Regions from separate parts of the Geodermatophilus sp. DSM 44513 genome, predicted to be linked through region 1. Evidence: riboswitches for the same ligand, from Rfam matches in the RefSeq annotation. Region 1 holds a riboswitch; each other region holds the start of a gene.
The links. A riboswitch is a leader RNA that binds a small molecule or an ion and turns the genes downstream of it on or off. The one in region 1 is predicted to bind thiamine pyrophosphate.
Positions count from the first base shown of each region.

Region 2: another riboswitch for thiamine pyrophosphate. It lies ahead of RTG05_RS00400 (purine-cytosine permease family protein); the one in region 1 lies ahead of RTG05_RS19850 (purine-cytosine permease family protein).
Region 3: another riboswitch for thiamine pyrophosphate. It lies ahead of thiM (hydroxyethylthiazole kinase); the one in region 1 lies ahead of RTG05_RS19850 (purine-cytosine permease family protein).

Region 1 covers NZ_CP135963.1:4,097,587-4,102,371, forward strand. The annotation lists gene RTG05_RS19840 (sensor domain-containing diguanylate cyclase) at 1-1,202, opposite strand, end outside; gene RTG05_RS19845 (DUF5999 family protein) at 1,550-1,753, shown strand; TPP riboswitch at 2,318-2,430, shown strand; gene RTG05_RS19850 (purine-cytosine permease family protein) at 2,419-3,798, shown strand; gene thiE (thiamine phosphate synthase) at 3,795-4,559, shown strand; gene thiO (glycine oxidase ThiO) at 4,556-4,785, shown strand, end outside.
Region 2 covers NZ_CP135963.1:78,969-83,753, forward strand. The annotation lists gene RTG05_RS00385 (thiazole synthase) at 1-318, opposite strand, end outside; gene thiS (sulfur carrier protein ThiS) at 324-524, opposite strand; gene thiO (glycine oxidase ThiO) at 515-1,639, opposite strand; gene RTG05_RS00400 (purine-cytosine permease family protein) at 1,636-2,973, opposite strand; TPP riboswitch at 2,962-3,076, opposite strand; gene RTG05_RS00405 (TenA family protein) at 3,110-3,709, shown strand; gene RTG05_RS00410 (TenA family protein) at 3,732-4,349, shown strand; gene RTG05_RS00415 (Nramp family divalent metal transporter) at 4,447-4,785, opposite strand, start outside.
Region 3 covers NZ_CP135963.1:4,570,304-4,575,088, forward strand. The annotation lists gene RTG05_RS22005 (DEAD/DEAH box helicase) at 1-573, shown strand, start outside; gene RTG05_RS22010 (alcohol dehydrogenase catalytic domain-containing protein) at 622-1,635, opposite strand; TPP riboswitch at 1,638-1,732, opposite strand; TPP riboswitch at 1,773-1,868, shown strand; gene thiM (hydroxyethylthiazole kinase) at 1,862-2,650, shown strand; gene thiE (thiamine phosphate synthase) at 2,647-3,303, shown strand; gene thiD (bifunctional hydroxymethylpyrimidine kinase/phosphomethylpyrimidine kinase) at 3,300-4,115, shown strand; gene RTG05_RS22030 (flotillin family protein) at 4,191-4,785, opposite strand, start outside.

The sequences.
Region 1 (4,785 bases):
TCGGAGGCCGGAACGCCGGTCACCTTCTCCATCGCCGGATTCCACAAGGTGTACCGGAACTCTGCGTCGAAGGCGTGAATGCAGTCCGACGTGCTCCGGACGAGAAGCTGGGAGAAGTGCCGCTCGCGGTTAAGTGCCTGCTGCGCCTCCCGCTCTGCCTCGGCAAGGCGGATGCGTTCCACGGCGAGGTCGAGCAGGCTCGCCATGGACCGCACCCAGTTGAGTTCCTCCTGCCCGAAGAACGGCGTGTAGGGGCTGACCCATAGGGACAACCGCCCGGAGCGGAGGGGAAAGTCGATACGGTGCGGCGACGTGGTCTCGCCGGGAGCGTCGCCGCTCCCCCCGGAGTGGAACATCTCGGGCATCCGCAGGTCGCCGTAGGTGGCGAGCACGCCCTGCTCGTCGTCGATCAAGGCAGCGCCGCGGCCGCCCACCACCCGCACCAGATGAGGCAGGAGACCGCCGGCAATATCCTCGCGCCTGGTAGCCGCCACCAGGCTCTCCACAGCCTTGTTGAGGTCCGCTTCGTCGGGTTGACGCCAGGACGCCAACAGCAGACGCGGGGGATTCAGCCCCGCCCAGAACGAGACAGTGCTGGCCAGGGCCAGGCTCTGCACGACCAGCCCCGGCCACTGGCTGGAGACGTCCCGGCTGGAGCCGGCGGTCAGGAGCGCGAAACTGAGTCCGACCGACGCGTACGCGAGCAGGCGCATGCGCCGGCGCACCACGTTCGGCTGCCCCTGACCCGAGGACCAGAGTCGCACCGCGACCAGCAGGGACAGCCCCGTCCACACGAGGAGGACCGCGCCGATGTACCACGGCGACCACGCCGGTACCGGCTCGCCCGCCTCCGAGATGGGCGGCAGGATCAGCGTGGCGGCGACGAGGGCGACCGTGGCCGCCGCGGCCAGCCTCTCCACCAGTCTGGACACCCCGGTGAAGGCGACCGCGAACCGGTGCAGGCAATACGGGAAGGCAACCAGGGCGGCGACGCTGACCTTTTGTGCCCACTGGACCGCGTCCCCGCCCGTATCGGGGAGCAGAACCCCGGCGGTGGTGGCGCCTGCGAGCAGCGCAAAGCTCACCGCCGCCCACTTCGCCGGGGCATCGCGCCGCCGACGCCACAGCACCAACGACGTCGCCGCCAGACCCACGAACAGGATCGTCGTCAGGATCCGCAACAGGCCGGTCAACGGCTCCATGTCACTCCCCGTCGGGGTGTCCGGGACCGCTGCCTGTGGATTCGTGTCGGCAGAGTCGTCCCGCCGGCCATACCCCTCGCCGCGGTCGCTGCCGCCTGAGGAGCGGACGGTGTCTTCGGTGGCGATGTGCGGACCGTCGCTTGACGAAGGTCTTCGTCCCAATCTGACGTCGCGCCACAGAGCTCAGCATGGTGAGAGCACCACAACCCCGATCGGTCGAGATTGTGGTCTGCGTCACGCGACGTCATGTGAACTCCGGGTGCAGACTGTTCCCGCTCGGTAACTGGTCGGGTGCAGAATGTAACCTCCACCCGCTCCCCCGGGTACCCCCAGCGGATGAGATCCCGATGTGCCGACACGGAACCCCCTGGCCCCACGTGACCAGCGACACGGGTGAGTTGGCGGCTGCCGTCAGCGCCCATCCCGAGCAGGGCTTGAACCTGCTCTGCAACGGCGTGATCCTCTTCGATGACGACAGGGAACTCCTCCCCGACGGCAGGGCCGTCCGGCACCACCACACCTGGCTCAGGCCGGAGCTAGCCAGTCGCTGAGCACCGCCTGCGCCCGCCGCGGGCCGACCCGTCTCAGCTCTGTCCAGGCACGACATCCGGCGTGTCCGGCCCGGCTCGAGGAGAGCGCAAAGCAGGCCCCCTGGCAAGTGACTGCGGGGCACCTGGACATGGGCCGAGGCCTGGGATCCGCGGGGGGACCACTCGTTGTGGCCTGACCCGCCACTCTCATCCTCCCTTGAGTGCGAACAACCGTCCTGTCCACGTGCAGGGGCAGATCGCCGAACCTTGCCGCTAGTTAGACGCAGCAGCGGCTTTCGAACTGCGTCATGCGCCGATGCCGTTGAAGACCTCGATGTGGCCGAGACCGTGGTGGCATTCAGGCTCTCCCGCAATGTCGGCAGGTTCGTCCGCTTCACGCCCATGAGTCACTCTGGTGGTGCTCGTCGACGTGAGGATCCTCGAGCCGAGATGACTGTCGTGCCGTCGACAGCTCAGGCCTATTGCGAATCGCCACTGTCCCTGAAGAACACACCAGGAGTGCCAGTGAACCTCTATCCCCCTGGCCCTGCGGTACCCGGGGAGTAGACGCCTCGCTAGGCTGCAAGGGCGATGTGCGGGAGCTCGGAACAACCGGGCTGAGAGGGCGGCTGATGTGCCGCCGACCGCTGGAACCTGACCGGGTAATGCCGGCGTAGGGAGCGAGCATGAGCCCGTCGGGCGCCGTCGGTGCCACCACGTCGTCGGGGGATGCCCCGATCACACTGTCGCAGCCGCCGCCGCGGATGCTGGGCCTCGGGGAGACGGTGGGGTTGTGGGGCAGCCTGGGGATCAGCCTGCTGCTGCCGGTGGCGGCCACGTACGTGGTTCTCGCCGACCGCCCGCTGTCGGTGACGATCGGCGCGATCGTCACCGGTGCGGTGATCGGCTCGGTGCTGCTGGGCCTGGGCGCGGCGGCCGGCGCCCGGGAGGGCGTGCCGGCGATGGTGCTGATGCGGGGGCTGCTGGGCCGGCGGACCTCCTGGCTGCCGACCGCCCTCAATGTGGTGCAGTGCGTGGGCTGGGCGGCGTTCGAGGTGTGGATCATCGCCGAGGCCGCCTCGCGGGCGCTGGGTGCGCCGCGCTGGCCGTTCGTGCTGGTCGCGGGCGCACTCGCGACGCTGATGGCGCTGCGCCCGCTGGGGGCGGTGCGGGTGCTGGCGCGCTACGCGGTGTGGGCGGCGCTGGCCGCGATCGTCTACCTGTTCGCCGAGGTGCTTTCCCGGCCGCTGCCGCCGGTCACCGAGGGCGGAGCCGGATCGTTCTGGACCGCGGCCGACATCGTGATCGCTCTGCCGGTCTCGTGGTTTCCGCTGGCGGCGGACTACACCCGGCACGTCCGGCGCGGGCGGGCGGCGTTCGCCGGTGTCGCTGTCGGCTACGGGATGGCCACCGTGGCCCTGTTCACCCTGGGTGTGCTGGCCCTGGTCGCCTACGGCCGGGGCGGTCTGGACGTCGTAGACGCGCTGCTGGCCGTGCCGCTGGGACTGCTGGCCGTGCTGGTGCTGCTGGTGGTCGAGGTCGACGAGGCCTTCGCCAACGTCTACTCCACTGCGGTCTCGGCGCAGAACATCGTGGGTCGCCTCGATCGCCGGGTGCTGGCCGCAGGCGTCGGGCTGGTGGCCACCGGGCTCGCACTCGCGGTGGACCTGGTCGCCTACGAGCCGTTCCTATTCCTGATCGGCGCAGTGTTCGTCCCGCTCGTCGGGGTGTTCGTCGTCGCCTACTGGCTGCTGCCGCGCGGCGGCTGGGACGTATCGGACACCGCCCCGGCGCGCCCGGGGCCGCTGCTGGCGTGGGCGGCCGGCTTCGTCGCCTACCAACTCACCCTGCCGACCTTCTTCACCGGGCCGGGCGCCGGCTGGACGGCGTGGTGGGCCGCCCGCCAGGCCGACCTGGGCATCGATCCGGCCAACGGCTGGTCGGCGTCGCTGGTCAGCCTCGCGGTGGCCGCCGTCCTCACCGCGCTGCTCTGCCTGCTCGGCGGGCTGTTCGCCCGCCGCCGGCGGCCCCGGTCCACGCTCGCCCGATCGGAGGCCGTCCGATGACCGGCCGCCGGGTGCTCGCCGCCGGCCGGACCAACGCACCGATTCCGGTCGACCCGGACCGGGGCGCCGAGGTTCGCCGGCGGATCAGCGGACTACACGTGCTGACCGACGCCCGCGAGGGCAGAGACGCCCTGGCTGTCGTTTCCGCGGCGGTGGCGGCCGGCGCGCGGATCGTGCAGGTCCGGGTGAAGTTCTGCCCGGACCGGGCGCTGTACGACTTCGCCGCCCGGGTCGTGGAGGTCTGCCGCCGACGGGGAGCGACATGCCTGGTCAACGACCGGGTCGACATCGCTTTGGCCGTCGGCGCAGCCGGCACCCACCTGGGGGCCGGGGACCTGCCGGTGGCCGCGGCGCGATCGGTCGCCGGGCCGGCCCATCTGCTGGGTGGCACGGCGCGCACCGCCGCGGCCGCCACCGAGCTGGTGGCGGCCGGCGCGGACTACCTCGGGGTGGGCCCGGCCTTCTCCACCGCAACCAAGCCGGGGCTGCCGGACCCGCTGGGTGTCGACGGCGTCGCGGCGGTCGCGGAAGCGGTCGCCGTTCCGGTGATCGCCATCGGCGGCATCACCGCCGACCGGATCCCCGCGCTGCTGACAGCCGGGGCCGCCGGGGTGGCCGTGGTCTCCGCGGTGTCCGACGCGCCGGATCCAGGATTGGCCACCCGGGCGCTGCTGGCCGCGCTCGGGGGCGCGCCGCAGAGCCGACCACCACGCCCGGAACCAGGCCCGGCCGAGCGCGGCCGGCGGTCGGGGCCCCGATGAGCGAAATTGTGGTCGCCGGCGGTGGCCTGATCGGGCTGGCCGTGGCCTGGCGGTGCGCGCAGCGCGGGCTGCCAGTGACCGTGATCGACGAGGCGCCGGGCAGCGGCGCCTCCTACGCAGCGGCCGGGATGCTGGCGCCGGTGAGCGAGGTCACCTACGGCGAGGAGGCGCTGCTGGCGCTGTGCCAGGCCTCGCTGCAACGGTTTCCCGCATTCGTAACTGACGT
Region 2 (4,785 bases), 610 kb from region 1:
GCCGAAGGCCTCCCGGGCCAGCCGGGCGGTGAGCACCGCCTCGCGGGCGGTGCGGCAGCCGGCGGTGTTGGGCAGCAGCCGCACGCCGCAGCGGTCGAGCACCCCGAGCATGGACGCGCTGGCGGACGCCTCCACCCGACGCAGCGCCACGGTGACCAGCTGGCTGCCCGAGGCCCGCACCGCGGCCTCCAGGGTCTCCAGGCTGGGCACGCCGCCGGTGCCGAGCAGCAGCCGGGAGGTGAACGTCTCCCCCGCGATGGCGAACGGGTCGGCGGCCTCCTCGCGTTCCAGGGCCGGGGCCAGGTCCTGTGTGGTCATCGTCATCAGCCTCCTGCGGTGGGGGCGAGCACCTCGAGGGTGTCGCCGGGGGACAGCTGCGTCGCCGGCCAGCTGCTGCGCGGGACGACGTCCCCGTTGAGCGCGACGGCGACCCGGTCGTGCCCACCGCTGCGGGCGGCGACCAGGTCGGCGACGGTGGCGCCGGCGGCCAGCTCGGTGCGCGCGCCGTTGACGGTCACTTCCACGACGACTGCCTCTCGAACCGGTCGGCGGTGAAGGGGGCGGCCAGCTCCGGCAGCGTGCCGGTGGCCAGCAGCTCGGCGGTCACCTCGGCGGTGACGGGGGTGAGCAGCACGCCGTTGCGGTGGTGCCCGGTGGCCAGCACCAGCCCGGGCAGCGGGCCGGGGCCGAGCAGCGGGGCGTTGTCCGGGGTGCCCGGCCGCCAGCGCGCCAGCGTCTCGACCAGCTCGCACTCGCCGATCCCGGGGACGACGTCGATCGCGTCGTGCAGCAGGTCGTGCACCCCGCCCGCGGTGACGGTGGGGTCGAACCCGCGGTCCTCGACCGTGGCGCCGACCACCAGCCGGTCACCGGCGTAGGGGACGAGGTAGACGTGCCGGCCGCGGACCAGCGCGCGCACCGTGCCCTCCAGCAGGTCCGCCGCCCCGGCCAGCCGGAGGACCTGCCCCTTCACCGGGCGCACCGGCAGGGGTGGCACCCCGGGCAGGCCGCCGCTGTGCGCCCCGAGGGCCAGGACGACGGCGCCCGCCAGCACCGTGCCCCCGTCGGCCGTCTCCAGCCCGGCCGCCCGGCCGCCGTCCACCCGCAGCGCGGTGACCCGCTCCCGCACCAGCCGCACGCCGGCGTCCTCGGCCGCGCGCAGCAGGGCGGCGTGCAGCGCCCGGCCGTCGACGGAGTGGTCGCCGGCGACCAGCAGGCCGCCGCGCACCCGCTGGGTCAGGGCGGGCTCGCGGCGGCGGGCCTCCCGCGGGGTGAGCCGCTCGGCGGCCAGCCCCAGCTCGCACTGGTAGGCGTGCAGCGCGGCGAGCTCCTGCACGTCGTCGGAGTCGAAGCCGACGACGAGGGTGCCGGCGGTGCGCAGGCCGACGTCGGCCCCGGTGGCCTCGCGCAGCTCCGCGGCGAAGGCCGGCCAGCGCTCGACCGACGCCAGGCCCAGGCGCAGCAGCGCCTCCTCGCGGTAGCCGGCCTCGGTGACCGGGGCGAGCATGCCGGCCGCCGCGGCCGACGCCCCGGTGCCGGGGGAGTCGTCGACGACGGTGACCGACAGCCCGCGCCGGGCGGCCCGCCACGCCGTGGCCAGCCCGATCAGCCCCCCGCCGGCGACCGCGACGTCGGTCATGCCGCCGCCCTCCGCCGGCGCAGCACCCCGGGCAGGCAGACCAGCGCGGTGAGCGACACCGCCACCGCCAGGCCGACCAGGGACGCCGACCAGCCGTTGGCCGGGTCGATGCCCAGGTCGGCCTGGCGGGCGGCCCACCACGCCGTCCAGCCCGCACCCGGGCCGGCGAAGTAGGTCGGCAGGGTGAGCTGGTAGGCGAGGAAGCCGGCCGCCCACGGCAGCAGGAACACCGGCCGTGCGGGGGCGGTGTCGGAGGTGTCCCAGGCCCCGCGCGGGGTGCTGGCGTAGGCGACGAGCAGCACACCGGCCAGCGGCACGAACACCGCGCCGATGAGGAAGAGGAACGGCTCGTAGGCGGCGATGTCGAAGGTCAGGGCCAGCAGCGTGGCGACCGTGCCGACGCCGACGGCCAGCAGCCGCCGGTCGGCCCGGGCGACGATGTTCTGCGCGGACACCGCGGTGGAGTAGACGTTGGCGAAGGCCTCGTCCAGCTCCACGGTGACCAGCACCAGCACGGCCAGGGCCCCCAGCGGGACGGCCAGCAGCGCGTCGATGACGTCGAACCCGGCGCTGCCGTAGGCGGCCAGCGCGACGACGCCGAGGGTGAACATCACGATCGTGGCCAGGCCGTAGCCCAGCCCCGCGCCGGCACCCGCGGCCCGGGCGCTGCGGGCGTGCCGGGTGTAGTCGGCGACCAGCGGGAACCAGGAGACCGGCAGCGCGATGACGATGTCGGCCGCCGTCCAGAACGAGGTGGCCGCGCCCTGCGTCAGCGGCGGCAGCGGCTCGGCCAGGACGTTGACGAACAGGTAGACCACCGCCGCGAGGGCCGCCCAGATCGCGTAGCGGGCCAGCACCCGGGCGACCCCGAGCGGGCGCAGCGCCATCGCGGTGGCCAGCACCCCGGCGAGCAGCACGAACGGCCACCGCGGTGCGTCCAGCACCCGGGACGCCGCCTCGGCGATGATGACGATCTCGAAGGTGGCCCAGCCGACGCACTGCACCAGGTTGACCGCGGTGGGCAGCGCGGAGGCGCGCCGGCCGAGCAGCCCGCGCAGCAGCACCATCGTGGGCACCCGCTCGCGCGCCCCCGCGGCGGCGGCCAGCCCGAGCAGCGTGGCGCCGATGACGGCGCCGACGACGATGGCGCCGATCGTGGTCGACAGCGGCCGGCCCGGGAGGACGACGAAGACGGCGGCCACCGGCAGCAGCAGGCTGACGCCCAGGTTGGCCCACAGGCCGAAGGTGTCCCGCAGGCCGAGGACGGGGGCGGGCGCCTCGGCGAGGGTGAGGGGGGCCTCCCCGGTCGCGGGGACGGCGTTCGACGTGCTCATGACTGCTCCCTACGCCGGCATTACCCGGTCAGGTTCCAGCGGTCGGCGACGCCTCGAGTCGCCCTCTCAGCCCGGTGGTGCCCGAGCTCCCGCACGTGCAGCGCCCACCCTAGACCCGGTCCGTACAGTCCCCGCCGTGCCGGTCGCCGACCTCCCCTCCCGCTCCCCCGACGACTGGCGGCGGGCCACCCGGCACCCGTTCCTCGACGCCGTGCGCGACGGGACCGTCCCGGTCGCCGCCTTCGACACCTGGCTGGTGCAGGACGCCCGCTTCGTCGCCGACCTGCTGCGCTTCCAGGCCCGGTTGCTGGCCCGCGCGCCCCGGCCGGCGCAGGCGGTGCTCGCCGGCGGGCTGGTGGCGCTGGTCGAGGAGCTGGCCTGGTTCGAGCAGCAGGCCGCCGTCCGCGGGTTGGACCTGGGGGCGCCGGCCCGGCCGGCCACCGCCGGCTACGCGGAGCTGCTCGGGCGGCTGGACGCCGCTGACGCCGGGACGGCGCTGACCGCGCTGTGGACCATCGAGCGCACCTACCTGGACGCGTGGTCGCACGCGCGGCCCGGCGCGCCCGGGTACCGGGAGTTCGTCGAGCACTGGACGACGCCGGGGTTCGCCGGCTACGTCGCCGGGCTGGCGGCGGCGGCCGACGGCACGCCCGCGCCGGACGCCGACGCGACCTTCGCCGAGGTGGTCGCGGCCGAGGTGGCCTTCTGGGACATGGCGCTGGACGCGGCGCTGTGAGCACGGCGCTGGACGCGGCGCTGTGAGCCTGTCCGCCGACCTGTGGGCGGCGAACGCCGACCTGGCCGCCGCGGCGCTGGCGCACCCGTTCGTGGCCGGGATCGGCGACGGAACGCTGCCGCGGGAGCGCTTCGCCGGCTACGTCGCCCAGGACGCGTTCTTCCTGGAGTCCTTCGCCCGCGGCTACGCCCTCGGGGTGGCGCACAGCCCCGACCGGGCCACCCTGGACGCCTTCGCCGACCTGCTCGCCGGGGTCCGCGAGGAGCTGGCGCTGCACGCCGGCTACGCGGCCCGCTGGGGCATCGACCTGGCCGGCGTGCAGCCGCTGCCGGCGACCACCGCCTACACCGACTTCCTGCTGGCCACGGCGTCCCTCGGCGGGGTCGGTGCGACCTGCGCGGCGATGACCCCGTGCATGCGGCTGTACGCGCACCTGGGCCGCTCGCTGTCGCCCGGGCGCGCCGGGGACTACGCCGAGTGGGTCACCACCTACGCCGACCCGGGGTTCGACGCGCTGGCCGGCACGCTGGAGCGGCTGCTGGACTCGCACGCCGCCGACGTCCCCGCCGTCCGGACGGCGTACCGGCGGGCGATGGCACTGGAGGTCGGCTTCTTCGACGCCGCCTGGCGCGGGGCCTGACGGGCGCTCGCCGGACGGCGACGGTGTGCGCCGAGGCCCCCTCCCGACGGGTGGAGCAGGGCGGCGGCGCACACGCTCGGCCGTGGAGCGAGCGGGCTCAGAGCACGAAGCCCAGCAGCAGGTGGCCGTTGAGGGCGATGATCAGCGCCGCGACGACGCACCCGGCGACGGTGGTGACCCGCCGGTTCACCCAGCCGCCCATGAGGTCGCGCCGGCTGGTCAGCCACAGCAGCGGCACCAGGGCGAACGGGATGCCGAAGCTGAGCACGACCTGGGACCAGACCAGCGCGGTGGTCGGGTCGCCCCCGAGCACCAGCACCAGCAGCGCCGGGGCGAGGGTCACCAGCCGGCGGACCAGCACCGGGATGTGCCGCTTGAGGAAGCCGGCCATGACCACCTGGCCGGCGTGCGTGCCGACCGAGGACGACGCGAAGCC
Region 3 (4,785 bases), 470 kb from region 1:
TTCCGGCAGAAGGCCGGGCTGATCCGCGCGCAGGCCACCGTCGACTGGGTGCGGGCCCAGGTGGAGGCCGAGCGCCAGGTCGCGGTGTCGGTGGAGTTCGTGGAGACGGCCGCCGATCCCATCCGCGAGGCGCTGCAGGACTCCGGCGTCGCGGTGGCGTCGATCTACGGGCGCGACCGCTTCGACGTCGAGGCCGAGCGGTTGCGCTTCCAGACCGGGGTGGCGCCGGTGTGCGTGTTCACCGTGACGGCGTCGATCAGCCTGCACGCTGGCGAGCTGCTGCCCGGCGGGGCGACGGCGTCCACCACCCCGCGGGTCGGACTGTTCCACCAGCCGCGGTTCTCCGGCATCCAGGCCCGCCAGGTCACCGGCCGCACCCACCGCGACGGCCAGGTCTCCCCGTGGCGGGTGGCCTTCGCCGCGGACACCGTGGAGGAGCAGGTGGCCCGGGTGATGGTGGAGCGGCTGGCGGTCAGCGGCTCGACCGCGGGCGCGGACACCTCCGCGCTGCGGGAGGTCGCCGAGCTGCTGGACGCCGACTGGCTGCCACCGGCCACCCTCACCGACGGCTGACCCGCGCGGGCCGCCACCGGGACGAGCGGACGGCGGAGCGACGGGTGGTCAGGGCACGAGCACCGCGCGGCCCACGACGCGGCCGGCGCGCAGGTCCTCGAGCACCCGCGGGGCGTCGGCCAGCGGGTGCGTGCTCACGCTGGTGACCAGCCGGCCGCGGGCGGCCAGCTCCAGGGCCTCGACCAGCTCGGCGCGCCGGTTGCCGACGGAGGTGACGATCCGCTGCTCGGGCACCACCATCGCCAGCGGGTCGACCTCCACCCGCTCGGCGGAGTAGCCGACGTAGACCAGCGTGCCGCGCTTGCCCAGGGCGGCCAGCGCGGCGGCGCCGGTCTCCCGGGTGCCGACCAGCTCGAACACGACGTCCGCCCCACGGCCACCGGTGGCCTCCCGGACGGCGCCGGCGACGTCCCCGGCCGACGCGTCCACGGTCACCGCGGCGCCCAGCTCGCGGGCCAGCTCCAGCCGCCGTGCCGACCGGGCCACCGCGACCACCCGCGCGCCGGCCTCCCGCAGCACCTGCACCAACGCCAGCCCGACCCCGCCGACGCCGTACACGACGGCGTCCGACCCGGGCCGCACGCCGGCGACCGACACCGCGTGCAACGCCGTCGTCCCGCTGCAGCACAGCGTGGCCGCGGTGGGCAGGTCCACCCCCGCCGGCACGGGCACCACCGACGAGGCCGGGACGGCGACCTGCTCGGCGAACCCCCCGTCGGTGGCGAACGCGAGGAAGCCCAGCGGCGCGTCGCACAGGTGGTCGTCGCCGGCCCGGCACCAGCGGCACCGGTGGCAGGCGTGCAGGTAGTGGACGGCGACCCGGTCACCCACCGCGACGCCGTCGACCCCCTCGCCGAGCGCGGCCACCACCCCGGCGACCTCGTGGCCCAGGGTGATCGGGGTGCGGGCCGGGGTGAGCAGGCCGTCGAGGAAGTGCAGCTCGGTGCCGCACACCCCGGCCGCGGCGACGTCGAGCAGCACCTCGCCCGGACCGGGGCGAGGGGACTCGACGTCCTCGACGGTCAGGGGGTGTCCCACCCCGGAGAAACGGACAGCACGCACGCAACGGCCTCCCTACGCCGGCACGACCCGGACAGGTTCGGACGGTCGGCGGCCCCAGCCGCCCTCTCAGCCCGCTCGGCGCGGGCTCCCGTGGTCAGGGCCGGGACGCTACCGGGCCGACCGGCCGGTGTTACGTTCGGCTCGGCACGGGGTGTCCCCTCCCGGGGACTGAGAGCACACCCGTCGAACCTGCTCCAGTTCGCACTGGCGAAGGGATGTCACCGGCATGCCGGTCCTCGACCTGCGGGCCGCCTCCGCGGCGCTGCGCACCCGCACCCCCCTGGTGCACTGCCTGACCAACACCGTCGTGCAGACCGTCACCGCCAACGCCCTGCTGGCCGTCGGCGCCGCGCCGGCGATGGTGGACGCCCCGGAGGAGGCCGGCGACTTCGCCGCGGTCGCCTCCGCGGTGCTGGTCAACGTGGGCACCGTCTCCGCCCGCACCGCCGAGGCCATGCGGCTGGCCGCCCGCGCGGCCGGGACGGCCGGCACGCCGTGGGTGCTCGACCCGGTCGCGGTCGGCGGGCTGGCGTTCCGCACCGGACTGGCCGCCGAGCTGGTGGGGCTGCGGCCGACCGTCGTCCGCGGCAACGCCTCGGAGGTCATGGCGCTGGCCGGCGCGGGCGCCGGCGGCCGCGGCGTGGACAGCACCGACAGCGCCGAGGACGCCGCGAAGGCCGCCGCCGAGCTCGCCGCCCGCACCGGCGGGGTGGTCGCGGTCAGCGGCGCGGTCGACCTGGTCACGGACGGGCGGCGCACGGTCCGCGTCGGCGGCGGCTCGGCGCTGCTCACCCGCACCACCGGTGCCGGCTGCGCGCTGGGCGCCCTGGTCGCCGCCTACGTGGCCGCCACCGGCGACCCGCTCACCGGGGCGGTCGCCGCGCACGCGCACGTCGCCGTCGCCGCCGAGCGCGCCGCGGCGGTGGCCGGCGGCCCCGGCACCTTCACCCCCGCCTGGCTCGACGCGCTGGACGCCGTGGACGGCGACGCGCTGGCCGCGGCCGACGTCCGATGAGCAGGGCGTTCGACCCGACCCTCTACCTGGTCACCGACACCGCGCTGTGCCGCCCCCGCCCGGTGGCCGACGTCGTCCGCGCGGCCGTGGCCGGTGGCGTCACCACCGTCCAGGTCCGGGACAAGACCGCCGCCCGCCGCGAGCTGCTGGCGCTCACCCGGGCGGTGCAGGACGCGCTGGCCGGCCGGCCCGACGTCGCGCTGTGGGTCAACGACGCGGTCGACGTCGCGCTGCTCGCCGGGGCCGACGGCGTGCACCTCGGCCAGGACGACCTGCCCCCCGCCGAGGTGCGGGCCCTGCTCGGTCCCGACCGGCTGCTCGGGTTCAGCGTCTCCTCCGTCGCCGAGCTCGACGTCGCCCGCGCCCTGCCGCCCGGCACCGTCGACCTGGTGGGCATCGGCCCGGTGTGGTCGACGCCGACCAAGCCCGACGCCGGCACCGCGCTCGGCCCGGACGGCGTCCGCGCGCTGGCCGACGAGGCCCGGGCCGCGGGGTTCACCACCGTCGCGATCGGCGGCATCGACGCCGACCGGGCCGGCGAGGTGGCCGCCACCGGGGTGGACGGCGTGTGCGTCGTCTCGGCGATCTGCACGGCGGAGGACCCGCAGCGGGCGGCCCGCCGGCTGGACGAGTCGATCGGGGCGGCCCGGTGAGCGGGGTCGCGGTGGCGCTGACCGTGGCGGGGAGCGACCCCAGCGGCGGCGCCGGCATCCAGGCCGACCTGAAGACCTTCAGCGCGCTGGGCGTCTACGGCACCGCGGTGCTCACCGCGCTCACGGCGCAGAACACCCGCGGCGTCACCGGCGTGCACGCCGTCCCCGCCGCCTTCGTCGCCGAGCAGCTGGCCACGCTGTTCGCCGACGTCGGGGTGCACGCCACCAAGCTCGGCATGCTCGGCACCGCCGACGTGGTCCACGCGGTCGCGGAGGCGCTGGCCGCCCGCCCGGGCGGGCCGGTGGTGTGCGACCCGGTGATGGTGGCGACCAGCGGCGACCGGCTCATCGACGACACCGCCGTCGACGCCGTCCGCGCCGAGCTGCTGCCCCATGCCGACCTGGTGACGCCGAACGTGCCCGAGGCCGCCGTCCTGCTCGGCGTCGACCCGGCGACCGACGTCGACCAGCTGCCCGGCCAGGCCACCGCGCTGCTGGCGCTCGGCCCGCGGGCGGTGCTGCTCAAAGGCGGCCACCTGGGCGGCGAGGACAGCGTCGACGTGCTGGCCACCGCCGACGGCGTGACGGTCACCCGGCGGCCCAGGGTGCACACCACCTCGACGCACGGCACCGGGTGCACGCTGTCCTCCGCGCTCGCCGCGCTGGCCGCCCGCCACCGCACCGACGACTGGACCCGGCTGGTCGACCCGGCGCGGGACTACCTGCAGCGGGCGCTGCAGGCGGGCGGCACCCTGGGCGTCGGCTCCGGGCACGGTCCCGTGCACCACTTCGCCGGCGTCTGGGAGCGGTGAGCCCACCGCCACCCACCGTGATCATCGGCGAGTGGTGGGCCTACACCGGCGTGTCGAGCCGCCGGATGCCGATGATCACGGGCGGGGCGGGGCGTCCCCGTCGGTCGTGATCGGCACGCGGGTGGCACCACCGCCGTCCGCGGCGAAGCGGCGCAGCAGGGCGGCGACGTCCACGCCGGTGAGGTCGCCGGACAGCTGCAGCCCCTGGGCGACGTTGGCCGCGACCGAGCGACCCAGCGCGCCGGCGCCGTCGGCGGAGATGACGGTCATCTTGTCCACGCCCGCCAGCGGGGCGGCCGCGGCCTGCACGACCTCCGGCAGCACCTTGACCAGCATCTCCAGGACCGCGGCCTCGCCGTACTTGGCGAAGGCCTCCGAGCGGGCGTCCAGCGCCTCGGCCTCGGCCTGACCACGGGCGAGGATCGCCGCGGCCTCGGCGGTGCCCTCGCGCTCGACGGCGTCCGCGACCGCCTGCCGGCGCAGCTTCTCGGCCTCGCCGCGCTTGGCGCCCTCGACCGCCTCGGCCTCGGCCAGCGCCGACCGCCGCGCCCGCTCGCCCTCACCGGACAGCCGGGCCTGCTCGGCGGCGGCCTGCGCACCGGCGATCGTCGCCTGCCGCTGCGCCTCGGCGGTCAGGATGGCGGCGTTCTTGCGCGCCTCGGCCTCCTGC